One region of the Embleya sp. NPDC008237 genome, then DNA from elsewhere that is predicted to be linked to it. Evidence: riboswitches for the same ligand, from Rfam matches in the RefSeq annotation. Region 1 holds a riboswitch; the other holds the start of a gene.
What was found. A riboswitch is a leader RNA that binds a small molecule or an ion and turns the genes downstream of it on or off. The one in region 1 is predicted to bind glycine.
Positions count from the first base shown of each region.

Region 2: another riboswitch for glycine. It lies ahead of gcvT (glycine cleavage system aminomethyltransferase GcvT); the one in region 1 lies ahead of gcvP (aminomethyl-transferring glycine dehydrogenase).

Region 1 covers NZ_JBIBGL010000002.1:393,938-401,663, forward strand. Annotated here, with positions in the region: gene ACFZBU_RS04880 (bifunctional nuclease family protein) at 1-317, shown strand, start outside; gene ACFZBU_RS04885 (MerR family transcriptional regulator) at 754-1,368, shown strand; gene ACFZBU_RS04890 (vancomycin high temperature exclusion protein) at 1,416-2,102, shown strand; gene ACFZBU_RS04895 (DNA polymerase IV) at 2,152-3,501, shown strand; gene ACFZBU_RS04900 (DUF4230 domain-containing protein) at 3,557-4,249, shown strand; glycine riboswitch at 4,298-4,394, shown strand; gene gcvP (aminomethyl-transferring glycine dehydrogenase) at 4,595-7,516, shown strand; gene ACFZBU_RS04910 (TetR/AcrR family transcriptional regulator) at 7,574-7,726, opposite strand, start outside.
Region 2 covers NZ_JBIBGL010000001.1:221,759-229,484, reverse strand. Annotated here, with positions in the region: gene ACFZBU_RS00905 (ABC transporter substrate-binding protein) at 1-279, opposite strand, end outside; gene ACFZBU_RS00900 (ABC transporter permease) at 317-1,312, opposite strand; gene ACFZBU_RS00895 (enhanced serine sensitivity protein SseB C-terminal domain-containing protein) at 1,622-2,350, opposite strand; gene ACFZBU_RS00890 (enhanced serine sensitivity protein SseB) at 2,538-3,254, opposite strand; gene ACFZBU_RS00885 (AAA family ATPase) at 3,284-4,015, opposite strand; glycine riboswitch at 4,230-4,323, shown strand; gene gcvT (glycine cleavage system aminomethyltransferase GcvT) at 4,699-5,799, shown strand; gene gcvH (glycine cleavage system protein GcvH) at 5,929-6,303, shown strand; gene glyA (serine hydroxymethyltransferase) at 6,300-7,604, shown strand.

The sequences.
Region 1 (7,726 bases):
CGCGTCCTCTGACGCACGATCTCTTCCGGGACGTGCTGGAGGCGCTGGGACAGGAATTGACCCAGATCCGGATCACCGACCTGCGCGAGGGCGTTTTCTACGCCGAGCTGGTCTTCTCCGGCGGCGTGGAGGTCAGCGCGCGCCCGTCGGATGCGATCGCGCTCGCGCTGCGGACCGGGACGTCGATCGTCGGCAGCGACGCGGTCCTGGACGAGGCGGGCATCGTGATCCCCAACGAGCAGGAGGACGAGATCGAGAAGTTCAGGGAGTTCCTGAACGACATCTCGCCCGAGGACTTCGGCACCACGAGCCAGTAGTCGGCCCGCCCGGCCCGGTGCGCGTCCGAAGCCGCCGACCGTCCCTGCCCGCCGTCCTCGGCGAGGGGTACCGGTCGGCGGTTTTTGCGTCCCGGTACCGGTCGGCCGGTCGGCGGCCGCGGACGCGCACCGGGCCGGCCGGCCGCGACGCGGACCCCGACGCACCTGCGGTCGAAGCCGGTCCGGCTCGATCCGTTTCGATCAGTGGCAAAGCGGCCAGACCTACCCCTGGCACAGGGGTTCAAACCACTCGTGCGAGGAGCGTCACTCGGCGTGCCGAACGGCCCGGTCGTTGACGCGCTGTTGGTGACTGCCTACCGTCGAAAACGACAGTTCCGGGATGACCCCTGCGCGTTGCACCTCGCCGCCTGCGGCCCGGGACTGAAGAGACTCGCCGCGCCGTACTCGGGCGCGGGGAGACGAAAGGGAGGTCGGCGTGAGCAGCACCGGCGACATCACGGCGGCGGAACGCGCCCGCACGGCACGTCCTCTGCCGGCGACCGATCCCGGTGCGGGCCCCCGGCGGCAGGACGTCTCGCCGGCCGGCACGCCGTCGGAGGACGTCGGCTACCGCGGCCCGACGGCATGCGCGGCGGCCGGCATCACCTACCGCCAACTCGACTACTGGGCGCGCACCGGCCTGGTCGAGCCCACGGTCCGCCCGGCCCACGGCTCGGGCACCCAACGTCTGTACGGCTTCCGCGACATCCTGGTGCTCAAGATCGTCAAGCGGCTCCTGGACACCGGAGTCTCGCTGCAGAACATCCGGATCGCGGTGGCCCACCTGCGCGGTCGCGGGATCGGCGACCTGGCCGGGATGACGCTGATGAGCGACGGCGCCAGTGTGTACGAGTGCACGTCGTACGACGAGGTCATCGATCTGGTCCAGGGCGGCCAGGGGGTCTTCGGGATCGCCGTGGGGGCGGTCTGGCGCGAGGTCGAGGGCTCGCTCGCACAACTCCAGGGCGAGCACACCGGCACCGGAGAGACGATCACGCAGGTCCATCCGGGTGACGAGTTGGCGCGCAGGCGGCGCGACAAGGCGGTCTGAGCCGCCCGCGGCGGATGGGAACCGGGCCGACGGGCAGGAACGTCCCCATGGACGTGATCATTCGCCGGCCGACCCTGCCGCGCTCGCGGCGAGCCCAACGACGCGGTTATCAGGCCGCCGTCCTGCTCACCGTGGCCGGGCTGGCCCCGATCACGGGGCTGCACCTGTACGCCGGGAACCGGGTCCGCTCGCCCGCCGACGTGCCGTATCAGGACGTCACGATGGTGCTCGGCGCGGGCGTGCACGGGGACCGGCCGTCCGATCTGCTGGCCCGCCGACTGGACGTGGCCCTGGGTTTGTACCGGGCCGGCCGGACCCGGGTGATCCTGGTCAGCGGCGACGGCGGCGGCAACCGCTACGACGAGACCGGGGTGATGCGGCGCTACCTCGTGGACCGGGGGATACCGCGACATCGGATCGTGACCGACGAATCGGGATTCTCCACCTGGGAATCCTGCATCCGGGCGAAGCGCGTCTACGGGATCGACCGGGTCATCGTGGTCACGCAGAGCTTCCATCTGCGGCGTGCGCTCGGACTGTGCCGGGCCGCCGGGATATCCGCGTACGGCGTCCCGGACGAGTCCTTCACGTGGGGCCACATCGGGCCCACCGTGTACGGCACCGGGCGCGAGGTGCTCGCCGCGTTCAAGGCGACCGGTCAAATCGTGCTCAAACCCGATCCACGCGCCCGCGACCCGAAGAACGACGAGATCCGCCGCGCCCTGGGCGACTGAGCGCGCGAACGCACCCGGATGTCGGTTCCGTGCGTCATCATTGCGCGGTGTGAGACAGGCCCCGGGCATCCTTCACCTCGACATGGACGCGTTCTACGCGTCGGTCGAGCAGGTGGCGAAGCCCAGCCTGGCCGGCAAGGCGGTGATCGTCGGCGGCATCGGCGCGCGCGGCGTGGTGGCCACCGCCTCGTACGAGGCCCGCGTGTTCGGCGTGCGCTCGGCGATGTCGATCGGCGAGGCCCGCCGACGCTGCCCCAACGCCGCCTTCCTCAGCCCGCGCTTCGCGCTGTACCGCCAGGTCAGCGACACCGTGATGGAACTGCTGCACCGGCTGTCCCCGCTGGTGGAGCCGCTCAGCCTGGACGAGGCGTTCGTCGACCTGGAGGCGGGCCCGCACGGCGGCACGCTGGACACCGAACGGGTCACCGAGATCGCCGTACGCCTGCGCGCGGACATCCACGCGGCCACCGGGCTGACCTGCTCGGTCGGCGCGGCCACCTCCAAGCTGCTGGCCAAGATCGCGTCCGAGGCGGACAAGCCGGACGGGCTGTGCGTGGTGGCACCCGGCGCCGAGCGGGCGATGCTGGACCCGCTGCCGGTGCGCGCACTGCCCGGGGTCGGCCCGGCCACCGGCGACGTGCTGCGCCGGGCCGGTCTGGACACCGTGGCCGATCTGGCCGCCGTCGACGAGAGCGAACTGGTCCGACTGCTGGGCCAGGCACACGGCCACGGCCTGCATGTGCTGGCCGCCGGGCTGGACGCCCGCCCGGTGGTCGCCGACCGGGACGCCAAGTCGGTGTCGGTGGAGGACACCTTCGCCACCGACCTGGTGGACCGCGAGCGCATCACGCGGGAGCTGGACCGGCTCTCGATCCGGTGCGTGGAGCGGCTGCGCGCCGCCGGGCGCTCCGGGCGCACGATCGTGCTCAAGCTGCGCCGCTACGACTTCAGCACGCTGACCCGCTCGGAGACGCTGCGCGGGCCCACCGACGATCCGGGCGTGGTGCGCGAGACGATCCGCCGACTGGCCGCGCAGGTGGACGTCACGGGCGGCGTGCGGCTGCTCGGGGTGGGCGTGAGCGGCCTGGCCGATTTCGCCCAGCAGGACCTGTTCGGCGCGGCCGAGCCCGGGGCCGGCGAGCCGATCGAGGATGACCCGGAGGGCGACGCGGAGCCGCTCGTCGAGGCCGTCCCGGAGCGGGTCTCCTGGTCGCCGGGCCAGGACGTGGTGCACGAGGAGTTCGGACCCGGCTGGGTGCAGGGCAGCGGCGTCGGTCGGGTCACCGTGCGGTTCGAGGTGCCGGGCGGTCGGCCGGGCCGGGTGCGCACGTTCGTGATCACCGATCCGGCGCTGCGACCGGGGGAACCGATTCCGCTACCCGCCGCCGACCGGGGATAGCCGCCGGGATCCGGGGCAGGCGCGGGTCACACGACTCCTCGGGGGTGTCCCCACCATGACTGATGTCAAAGAGCGGCCGGCGCGAGGGCAGGGTGCCTTCCGATCGGTTCGCCGCAGGCTCGGCCTGCCCGCCTTCCTGGTCACACTCCTGGTCGGCTTCATCGTGCTGGCCCTGGTGCTGGTCGGGCTGGTCAATCTGTTGCCGGGCAAGTTCAACCCGTTCGGCGAGACCACCAAGGACCACAGCGGACCGGTGATGCTCAAGGCCGTGCAGGATCTCAGCCGCTACGAGGCGGTCAGCGGCACCTTCCAGGTCGTCGTGGACCTGGAGAAGGACGCCAAGTTCCTTCCGGACGCCGTCCGCGGCCAGCGCACGCTGTTCATCGGGGTCGGCCAGGTCGGCGGCTTCGTGGAGTTCGGCGGGATCGGCCAGGACGCGATCCAGACCTCGCCGGACAACAAGAGCGTGACCATCAAGCTCCCGCACGCGCGGCTCGCGCCCGCGGCGCTCGACCAGAAGAACAGCCACGTGATCGCCCAGGACCGGGGCCTGTTCGACCGCCTCGGCGACTTCTTCTCCGGCAATCCCGCCGACCAGCAGCAGCTCTACGTGCTGGCGACCAAGAAGATCGACGACGCGGCGAAGACCGCCGGACTGCTGGAGCGCGCCGAGCGCAACACCACCAACATGCTCCAGGGGATGATGCGATCCCTGGGTTACACCACGACCACTGTGACCTACGCCTAGTGCGCGGGCCCTTTCGAGGGTCACGCTGATACCGTTGAGGTCGCCCATTACGTTCGCGCGGGAGAGTCCTCGTGTCGTGTACACGGGGCGCCGAAGGAGCAACTCCTCCCCGGAATCTCTCAGGCACCCGTACCGCGTGGTCGTGGGCACTCTGGAAAGCAGGATCCGCACGTGGCTCGCCGAGTCGGGTCGGATCCTCGCCGACGGTGCAAATCGCGCCCGTGGGAACCGGTTCGACCGGTGCCCCGGGCGCGGTGAAGCTCTCAGGTACAGATGACAGAGGGGGAGGCCGGTGGGCGCGCGACCCGCGTGTCCGTCCAGGAGCGATCCAGGAGGCCTTTCGCGATGACCCCGCGCACCCCTGCCCCGACGCGTGCTCACGCCGTACTCCCCTCCGGTCCCGGCTCGTTGACCGGCCTGGAGGCCGCGTCGCCGTTCACCGGCCGGCACATCGGTCCGGACGCCGACGAGCAGGCGAAGATGCTCGCCGCGATCGGTTACGGATCCCTGGACGAGTTGACCGACGCGGCGGTGCCCGCCGCGATCCGCGCGCTGGAGGGCTTCGAACTGCCCGCCGCGCGCTCCGAGGCCGAGGTGCTCGCCGAACTGCGCGAGCTGGCCTCCCGCAACACCGTGCTGACCTCGATGATCGGGCTCGGCTACCACGGCACCTTCACCCCGCCGGTGATCACCCGGAACGTGCTGGAGAACCCCGCCTGGTACACGGCCTACACGCCCTACCAGCCGGAGATCTCGCAGGGCCGGCTGGAGGCGCTGCTCAACTTCCAGACCGTGGTCACCGACCTGACCGGCCTGGACGTGGCCGGCGCCTCGCTGCTCGACGAGGCCACCGCCGCCGCCGAGGCGATGACCCTGGCCCGACGGGCCGGTCGGGCCAAGAGCGACGTGTTCGTCGTGGACGCGGCCACCCTGCCGCAGACCGTCGCCGTGGTGCGCACGCGGGCGCAGGCGCTGGGCATCGAGGTCGTGGTCGCCGACACCACCGACGGATTGCCCGAGGGCGGCTGCTTCGGCGTGCTGCTCCAATACCCCGGCGCCGACGGCCGGGTCCGCGACCTGACCCCGGTGATCGAGGCGGCGCACGCACAGGGCGCGCTGGTGGCGGTCGCTGCCGACCTGCTCGCGCTCACCGTGCTGCGTGCGCCGGGCGCGATGGGCGCCGACATCGCGGTCGGCACCACTCAGCGGTTCGGCGTGCCGATGGCCTTCGGCGGTCCGCACGCCGGATACATGGCGGTCCGCGAGAAGCTCACCCGCAGCATGCCGGGCCGGCTGGTCGGGGTGTCCGTGGACGCCGACGGCGCGCCCGCCTACCGGCTCGCGCTACAGACCCGCGAACAGCACATCCGCCGGGAGAAGGCGACCAGCAACATCTGCACCGCGCAGGTCCTGCTGGCCGTGATGGCCGGGATGTACGCGGTCTACCACGGGCCGGACGGGCTCACCTCGATCGCCCGCCGCACCCACCGCTACACGGCCGTGCTCGCGGCCGGGCTGCGGGCGGGCGGCGTCGAGGTCGTGCACGGCGACTTCTTCGACACGATCACCGTGCGCGTGCCGGGTCGGGCCGCGCAGGTGCTCGCCGCCGCCCGCGCGGCCGGGATCAACCTGCGTCCCGTGGACGCCGACCACGTGGGGATCACCTGCGACGAGACCACCCTGCGGGCGCACGTCGAGGCGGTCTGGGGAGCGTTCGGGGTCACCGGCGACGTGGCCGCGCTGGACGCGGACACCGCCGACGCGCTGCCGCAGCCGCTGCTGCGCGACACCGAGTTCCTGACCCACCCGGTCTTCCACACGCACCGCTCCGAGACCGACATGCTGCGCTACCTCAAGCGGCTGGCGGACAAGGACTACGCACTCGACCGGGGCATGATCCCGCTCGGCTCGTGCACGATGAAGCTCAACGCCACGGTCGAGATGGAACCGATCACCTGGCCCGAGTTCGCGAACCTGCACCCGTTCGCGCCGGTGGAGCAGGCCGCGGGATACCTGGAGCTGATCGACGGCCTGGCCGACTCGCTGGCCCGGATCACCGGCTACGCCAAGGTCTCGCTCCAGCCCAACGCCGGCTCGCAGGGCGAGTTGGCGGGCCTGCTCGCGGTGCGCGCCTACCACCGGGCCAACGGCGACACCGGCCGCGACGTGTGCCTGATCCCCTCCTCCGCGCACGGCACGAACGCGGCCAGCGCGGTGATGGCGGGCATGCGCGTCGTGGTGGTCAAGACCGGCGAGAACGGCGACGTGGACCTGGCCGACCTGCACGACAAGATCGAGCGGCACCGGGACACGCTCGCGGTGCTGATGGTGACCTACCCGTCCACGCACGGCGTGTTCGAGGAGGGCATCGAGCAGGTGTGTGCGGCCGTCCACGAGGCCGGCGGCCAGGTCTACGTGGACGGCGCGAACCTGAACGCGCTGGTCGGGCTGGCCCAGCCGGGCGGCGCGATCGGCGCCGACGTATCGCACCTGAACCTGCACAAGACTTTCTGCATCCCGCACGGCGGCGGCGGTCCGGGCGTGGGCCCGGTCGCGGTGCGCGCGCACCTGGCGCCGTACCTGCCCAACCACCCGCTCCAGCCCACCGCGGGCCCGGAGACCGGCGTGGGGCCGATCTCGGCCGCTCCGTGGGGCTCGGCGGCGATCCTGCCGATCCCGTGGACGTACCTGCGGCTGATGGGCCCGGACGGGCTCAAGGAGGCCACCCAGGTCGCGGTGCTGGGCGCCAACTACATCGCCAAGCGGCTCGCACCGCACTTCCCGGTGCTCTACACCGGCCCGAACGGCCTGGTCGCGCACGAGTGCATCATCGACGTGCGGGGGATCACCAAGACCGCCGGGGTCAGCGTCGACGACGTCGCCAAGCGGCTGATCGACTACGGGTTCCACGCGCCGACCATGTCGTTCCCGGTGCCCGGCACGCTGATGATCGAGCCGACGGAGAGCGAGAACCTGCACGAGATCGACCGGTTCTGCGACGCGATGATCGCGATCAAGGGCGAGATCGACCGGGTCGCGTCGGGTGAGCTGCCCGCCGACGACAACCCGCTCGGCAACGCGCCGCACACCGCCGAGCTGCTCGCCGGCGAGTGGACGCACGCCTACACCCGGGCGGAGGCGGTCTTCCCGGCCGGTGTGGTGCCGGCCGAGAAGTACTGGCCGCCGGTGCGCCGGATCGACGGCGCCCAGGGCGACCGCAACCTGGTCTGCTCGTGCCCGCCGATCGAGGCGTACGGCAACAACTGACCCGAACCGGGCGCGGCCCGCTCTCGATCGTGGACGTCCCGACCGCGGGCGAAGCGATCAGGGGCGGGCCGCGCCGTGGGTCAGCAGGTGGGCCACCGACGCGGCGAACCCCGGTTTGGCGGCCAGGTCGCTGCCCAGGACGCCGAACATCAACGCGCCGCTGAGCGATTCGAAGAGCAGGTCGGCGTCCACGTCCGGGCGGGCCTGGCC
Region 2 (7,726 bases), on a different contig from region 1:
CAGCAGCGGACGGGCCATCAGCCGGGAGAAGTTCCAGGCCGAGGCGTAGTACATGTCGCCCGGGTCGAGCGAGTCGAACTTGTCCGAGCTGACCAGCTTGAGCGTCCCGCCCTTCTTGGGCGACTGGTTGACGACCTCGGTGACGGCCTTGTTGCTCGGCGAGTACTTCTTCTTCGAGCCGCCGCCACCACCGCCACACGCGGTTGCGGCCAGCGCGGTGACCGCAACGATGCCGATCAGCGCTTGGGCCCTGCGCCTGCGAGTTACCGGGTGTTTCATCGCTGGTCGTGCCTCCTCGTGGGGACTTGCGGGATATTCAGCGGCTGCGTGGGTCGAGGGCGTCTCGAAGCCCGTCGCCGAGCAGGTTGAACGCGAGCACGGTGATGAAGATCGTGACTCCGGGGACGACCATGAACATCGGTGCGTCCTCGTACCGGGGGACGGCGCGCGCGAGCATGCCGCCCCACGAGGCGGTGGGTTCCTGGACGCCGACGCCGAGGAAGGAAAGGGCGGCCTCGAACAGGATGTTGGTCGGGATCAGCAGCGTGGAATACACCAGGATCGGACCGACCAGGTTCGGCAGCAGTTCCTTGAAGATGATGTGCCGGTCGGTGGCCCCGAGGCTGCGGGCCGCCTCGACGAACTCCCGCTCGCGCAGCGACAACGTCTGGCCGCGCACGATGCGGGCGATGTAGGGCCAGCTGAAGAAGCCGATCACGAAGATCAGCACGGTGACCCGGAGCGTGTCGCCCTTCAGGCCGAACGCCTCGCCCTGGAGGCTGCTGCCGATCGCGATCGCGAACAGGAGCAGCGGGAAGGCCAGGAAGACGTCCATCGCGCGACTGATCAGCGCGTCGACCCAGCCGCCGAAGTAGCCCGCCACGGTGCCCAGTACGACGCCGATGACCACCGACAGGAGGGTGGCGAGAAACGCCACGAGCATCGAGATGCGGGCGCCGTAGACGATGCGCGAGAAGATGTCCCGGCCGTTGACCGGCTCCAGACCCAGCGGATGGTCCCAACTGGCGCCGCCGAAGCTGCCGTTGGGGATGTTCAACACCGGGTCGAGCAGATCGTCGTGGTACTCGGCGGGGTCGCCTCCGACGAAGGAGGTGATCACCGGTGCGAAGATCGCCACGAGCACCATGAGGATGATCACCACGCCACCGGCCATCGCGACCTTGTCGCGACGGAATCGGGCCCACGCGATCTGGCCGAGGGAACGACCCTCGATGCGTACGCCGGCGGACTCGGCGATCGCTTCGGGGTGCGCCTCTCGGGCCACACCGGTGGTCTCGATCGGTGCCGTCATGGATCGACCCTCCCCGCTCACGGATGCGACGGCGGCTCGGGATCGCCGATCCCGTCGCCATACCCGGCATTGCGATCCCGATGATCTTCGGGATCTGTCGTCCGGGTGAGACTCCTCCGTGACGGGGGTCACCAACAGGGGTCGAGGAATACCTTTACTGAACCGTGATTACGGCGACACGATTCACCGGTTGATCCGCGTAGATCGGTCACGAAATCACAACAAGGCAGCGGTTGATGACGTGACGTCAGTTTATTGGGGGCATCAGTGCCTGTTGCCCCGCTCCCGCCACTGTGTGCCGATCTTCGTTCACTGCGAGTTGCGGGCGGCCTCGTCGAGCATGTCGATGCCGATGAACGGCCGGGTGTGCTCGCGCATCCACGCGGCGACCGGGTCGAACGGGTCGTCCAGGGCGACCGAGGACAACGTCAGGCCGGCCGGCGCGGCGGCCGAGGCGCGTGCCATCGCGTCCCGCATCCGTTGCATCGTGGCGGGCTGATTGTCCGTCAGGCGCAGGCCGATGACGAGGCGTTCGGGTCCGACGGTGGGTCGCACCCAGGCCCGGTGCGCGGCTCGCACCACCTGGGTCTGGAACAGTTGGCCGCCGAGCAGGGCGTAGAACGCCGGGTCCCACAACGTCGGTTCGCCCACTTCCAGGGGGCCGGCCATCAACCGGTCCAGGCCGCCGACGATCCGCCGGAGGTCGAGGTAGGGAACACCGACGCCGCCGCCCTGGGCGTGCGGATTCAGCCACAGGCCCCAGTGGTCGGTGTACAGGGAGGAGGCGATCTCGGTGACCGGACAGACCTCGAAGGAGCGATCCCAGCCACTGAGACGCAGCTGTTCCTCGGACGTGAACGCCGGGGCGTAGCGCCATCCGGCCACGTCCATGTTCCCGTACTGCGCGTCCGGGCTGCCCGGTTGCCCCTGCCACAGCAGCATCCACACGTGAGCGCCGGTGAGCGCTTCGAGCAACCGCTCGTAGGCGTCGTAACGCCCGGGTGCCACCTGGCTCAATGCCTGCTCGACCTGGTTCACGACGTCCTCCCCGAACCCGAACCGATGTCCCGATGTTGCGATGTCCCGCCGTCCCGCCGGACCACTGTCCCGCCGTCCCGCCGGACCGATGAAGTCATTGCGACGAATGCCGCAGTGCGAACGCCCCGCACCGGGGCGCGCCGGCGCGAATCGCGCGTGGGCGCACGGGTGTGCCGGGCCCGCGGGCTCAGCGCTGGTCGACCCGCAGGTAGAACGGCTCGGCCCGTTCCAGCATCCAGTCCCCCACAGGATCCTGCGCAACGTCCAACAGCACCACGTTCACCGGCCACGGACATGCGGCCCGGCCGAGCGCGCGCTCCAGGGCGCCGACCGCGGCCAGCCGGTCCTCCTCCTGCCAGCGGTCCAGTTCGACACCGATGAACAGGCACGGCGGGTCGGACTCGATCACACCCAGGCCGCGACGCGCACTCAGCACCACCGGCACGTGGGTGAACTCGGCGGCGGCCGCGATCAGGAACTCCATCGGCTCCTCGTCCGGCTCGTACAGCCGCACCCGCGCGCCGCGCACGCCCGCCCCGGGCAGCCGGGCCAGTTCCAGCACCCCCGGCGGCGGGATCGGGATGCCCACCTCGCCGCCCGGGTTGACCGCGATGCCCACGTGCGCCGGCAGCCCGCGGGCGAACTCGCGCATCGGCGCGACCGTGCACGCCATCGGGCCGGCGACCCGCCGGAACTCCTCCTCCGAGGAGAACACCGGCACGTACGGCCGGCCGTCGATCTCGGTGATCGGCAGCGTCAGTTCACTGTCCGTCGGGTCACCGCCCTCGGGCAGCGGCACCCACACGTCCGACTCGGCCAGGGCCTCGAAGAGAGCCTCGGCCCGGGACGGGTCGCGCATCGCCGCGACGAGCGCGCTCTCCACGGGATTGGCCGGAAACGGCATGGTGGTGCTCCTCTGCTGTCCGCCGCAGTTTACGACTCGGTCGACCGCCGCCGTCGGGACTGTCCGGGTACGGGGTCTGCGAAAACGATCCGGCTGAGCGTCCGGGCGGCCGGCCGGTCGAGCAGTACGCACGAGGTGAAGCCGCCGGGCGCGGACGCCAGGGTGGGGCCCGCATCCAGCCACGGCGTCAGTCGGGCGAGCAGTTCGCGCCACTCGCGGTGGTGCCGGGCGAACACCGGCGTGGACACTCCGCGACCGCGCGCGCGTTGGCCGGCCAGGGCCTGATGGGCGCTCACGTCCAACAGCAGTGCGTGCGCCGAACTGCCGCGCCGGCGGGCGGCGAGCACCAGCACCCGGCGCAGGATCGGGTTGCGGCCGCTGTCGTGCACGACCACCGCGCCGGGGCCGCGCAGTGCCCGGGCCACCTCGCCGTAGTGCGCGAGCCGCACCAGCGGCCGATAGACCCGGTACGGGATGCGCCCGGCGCGCACCGCCCAGCGCGCCCGGACCAGGTCCGCGTCCAGCACGGCCACGGTCGGCCCGGGGGTGATCACGCGCGCGAGCAGCGTGCTCTTGCCGGCCCCGGGCAGGCCGGTCACCACGAGCACGCACGAGGCCGGATAGGCCAGCACGTCCACCACCCGGTCACCGATCCGCTCCCCGGTGCGATCGCGCTCCTCCCGGAGGTCGTGCACGGACCGGGGCATCAACACGCCGCTCGTCGCGGCGCCGGTATGCGCCCCCGCCGAGTCCGTCTCCACGAGCCCTCCCTTGTCCCGAACCGTCCTGCCTTGCGCATGGTGTCGCACCCTCGCACCCTCGCGCGCGAGCGCGTGTCGGCCGCCCCCCGAAGTCGGCAACCCTCGAAGTCGGCGACGCCCGGAGTCGGCAGTCCTCGGACTCGGCGGGGTCCCGGCCCCGGCGGGGGATTGACGACACGCGCTAGCATGCCGGGCACAACCTCATATCGGCCGTCGACCCCACGCGGAAGAGTCCTCGCCCACGAGCGGGGCGCCGAAGGAGCAACTCCTCCCCGGAATCTCTCAGGCACCGATACCGCATGGGTCAGGCACTTCTGGAAAGCAACCGCACCGCTGGTGCGGTTCACCCACGGTGCAAATCGCCGTTCCGCGCGCGGATGCGCCCGGAAGCGATGAAGCTCTCAGGTTCCGATGACAGAAGGGGAGGGCACCCCACTTTTCGATCGACTCCGATCGAAAAGGGCTGAAAGCCATGGCAGGGAGCCCCCTTTGTTGTCGTACTCGCCGTTGTCGCACTGGCCGCACCGCCCGTCGTCTTTCGCCGCACTCCGCACCGGCACCCGCTCCTCGTCCGTGCGTCGTGCAACGTGCGCGCCGACCGAGCGCGCGGCCGAACGCCATGCCCCCGACCGGCCCGCGCCCCTCGGGTGTTCCCGCCGGCGCCCCCTCGAAGGAGCCTTCGCATGACCACCGACCGCCGGACCCCGCTCGACGCCGTGCACGACGCGCTCGGGGCCACGATGACCGACTTCGCCGGTTGGCGGATGCCGCTCCGGTACGGGAGCGAGCGCGACGAGCACGCCGCGGTGCGCACCACCGCCGGCCTGTTCGACCTCACCCACATGGGCGAAATCGAGGTCACCGGCCCGGACGCCGCCCGCGCGCTCGACCACGCCCTGGTCGGCTTCGTCTCGAAGATCGGGATCGACCGCGCCCGGTACACGATGATCTGCACCGAAGAGGGCGGCATCGTCGACGACCTGATCGTCTACCGGCTGGGCGACGAGCACTTCGTGGTGGTGGCCAACGCCTCCAACGCGGACGTGGTCGCGGGCAGCCTGAAGCATCGCTCGGAGAACTTCGACGCCGTGGTGCGCGACGCGTCCGAGGAGTACACGCTGCTCGCCGTGCAGGGCCCCGCGTCGACCGGGATCGTCGGTTCGCTCACCGACGCCGACCTGCCCGCACTCAAGTACTACGCGATCCTGCGCACCGAGGTCGCCGGCATTCCGGTGCTGCTCGCGCGCACCGGCTACACCGGCGAGGACGGCTTCGAGCTCTTCGCCTCGCCCGACGACGCGGTCGCGCTGTGGGAGGCGCTGCTCGCGGCCGGCAAGCCGCACGGCCTGGTGCCCGCCGGGCTCTCCTGCCGCGACACGCTGCGCCTGGAGGCGGGCATGCCGCTGTACGGGCACGAGCTGACCCGGGACACCACGCCGTACGAGGCCAACCTGGGTCGGGTGGTCCGGCTGGACAAGCCCGAGGACTTCGTCGGACGCGAGGCACTGGCCGCGGCGCAGGACGACGTGCGCCGGACCCTGGTCGGGCTCACCTCGCCGGGCAAGCGGGTCCCGCGTGCGGGGTACCCCGTGGTGGACGCGGAGACCGGCGAGCGGGTCGGCGAGGTCACCTCCGGCGCACCCTCGCCGACACTGGGCGTGCCGATCGCGATGGCGTACGTGGCCAAGGAGCGGGCCGAACCGGGCACCCGGCTGGCCGTGGACATCCGCGGCAAGGCGGAGCCGGTCGAGGTCGTCGCGCTGCCGTTCTACAAGCGGGCCTGACCGAGGCGGCCGGCGGCCCGACCCGAGTTCCGCGGGCGCGGCCGGCGCGGGCCCTCCGGGCCTGCGGTACAAACCATTACAAACCCACCTGAGGGACAGACCCCCCTCGATCGAATGGAGAATGGACCCGTGCACGCACCCCAGCACCTGCGCTACAGCAAGGAACACGAGTGGCTCGACGAGGCGGCCTCCCCCGCCCTCGTCGGCATCACCCAACACGCGGCCGACGCGCTCGGCGACGTGGTGTTCGTCCAGCTCCCCGAGGTCGGCCAGACGGTCGTCGCCGGCGAGCCGTGCGGCGAGTTGGAGTCCACCAAGTCGGTCAGCGACATGTACGCGCCCGTCTCCGGCGAGATCGTCGAGATCAACGACGCGGTCGCCGAGGACCCCGCCCTGGTGAACTCCGACCCCTTCGGGACGGGCTGGCTGTTCAAGGTGCGCATCGACGGCGAGGCCGAGGGCCTGCTGTCGGCCGACGAGTACGCCGCGTTCTGCGGCGAATGATCGAGATCGACCCGATCGAGGAGCTGACAACCGTGACGATCCTGGACCGTCCGCTGAGCGAGGTGGACCCGCAGGTCGCCGCCGCCGTCACCGACGAGCTGCACCGCCAGCAGAACACCCTGGAGATGATCGCCTCCGAGAACTTCGCCCCCGTGGCGGTGTTGGAGGCACAGGGTTCCGTCCTGACCAACAAGTACGCCGAGGGCTACCCCGGCCGGCGCTACTACGGCGGCTGCGAGCACGTCGACGTCGTCGAACAGCTCGCCATCGACCGGGTCAAGGAGCTCTTCGGCGCCGAGGCCGCCAACGTGCAGCCGCACTCGGGCGCGTCCGCGAACGCCGCCGCGATGGTCGCGCTGCTCACGCCCGGCGACACGATCCTCGGCCTGGACCTGGCCCATGGCGGCCACCTCACCCACGGCATGAAGATCAACTTCTCCGGCAAGCTCTACAACGTGGTCGCCTACCACGTCGACGAGAAGACCCACCGGGTCGACATGGAGGAGGTCGAGCGCCTGGCCAAGGAGCACCGACCGAAGCTGATCATCGCCGGCTGGTCGGCCTACCCGAGGCAGCTCGACTTCGCCGGGTTCCGCCGGATCGCCGACGAGATCGGCGCGTACCTGATGGTGGACATGGCGCACTTCGCGGGCCTGGTCGCCGCGGGTCTGCACCCCAGCCCCGTGCCGTACGCGGACGTGGTCACCACCACGACGCACAAGACCCTGGGCGGCCCGCGCGGCGGCGTCATCCTGTCCAAGGCGGAGTACGCCAAGAAGATCAACTCGGCGGTCTTCCCGGGCCAGCAGGGTGGTCCCCTGGAGCACGTGATCGCGGGCAAGGCGGTGGCCTTCAAGATCGCCGCCTCCGACGACTTCAAGGATCGCCAGCGGCGCACCCTGGAGGGCTCGGTCATCCTCGCCGAGCGGCTCACCCGCAAGGACGTCACCGACGCGGGCATCACCGTGCTCACCGGCGGCACCGACGTGCACCTGGTCCTGGTCGACCTGCGCGACTCGGAACTCAACGGTCAGCAGGGCGAGGACCGCCTGCACGAGATCGGCATCACGGTCAACCGCAACGCGGTCCCGTTCGACCCGCGCCCGGCCATGGTCACCTCGGGCCTGCGGATCGGCACGCCGGCCCTGGCCACCCGCGGCTTCGACGCGGCCGACTTCGAGGAGGTCGCCGACATCATCGCCGAGGCCCTCCTCCCCGGCTTCGACGACACCCGCAAGGCAGCCTTGGCCGGCCGCGTCACGGCCCTGGCGAAGAAGCACCCGCTGTACCCGAACCTCTGATCCCACCTCGCGGATCCACGTTCACCAGGACGGCCGCGGGGGCGGGGGGGGGGAAAACCCCCCCCCCCCCCCCGCCCGGGCCCGCCCCGGCCCCCCCCCCCCCCCCGGGGGGCCCCGGGGGG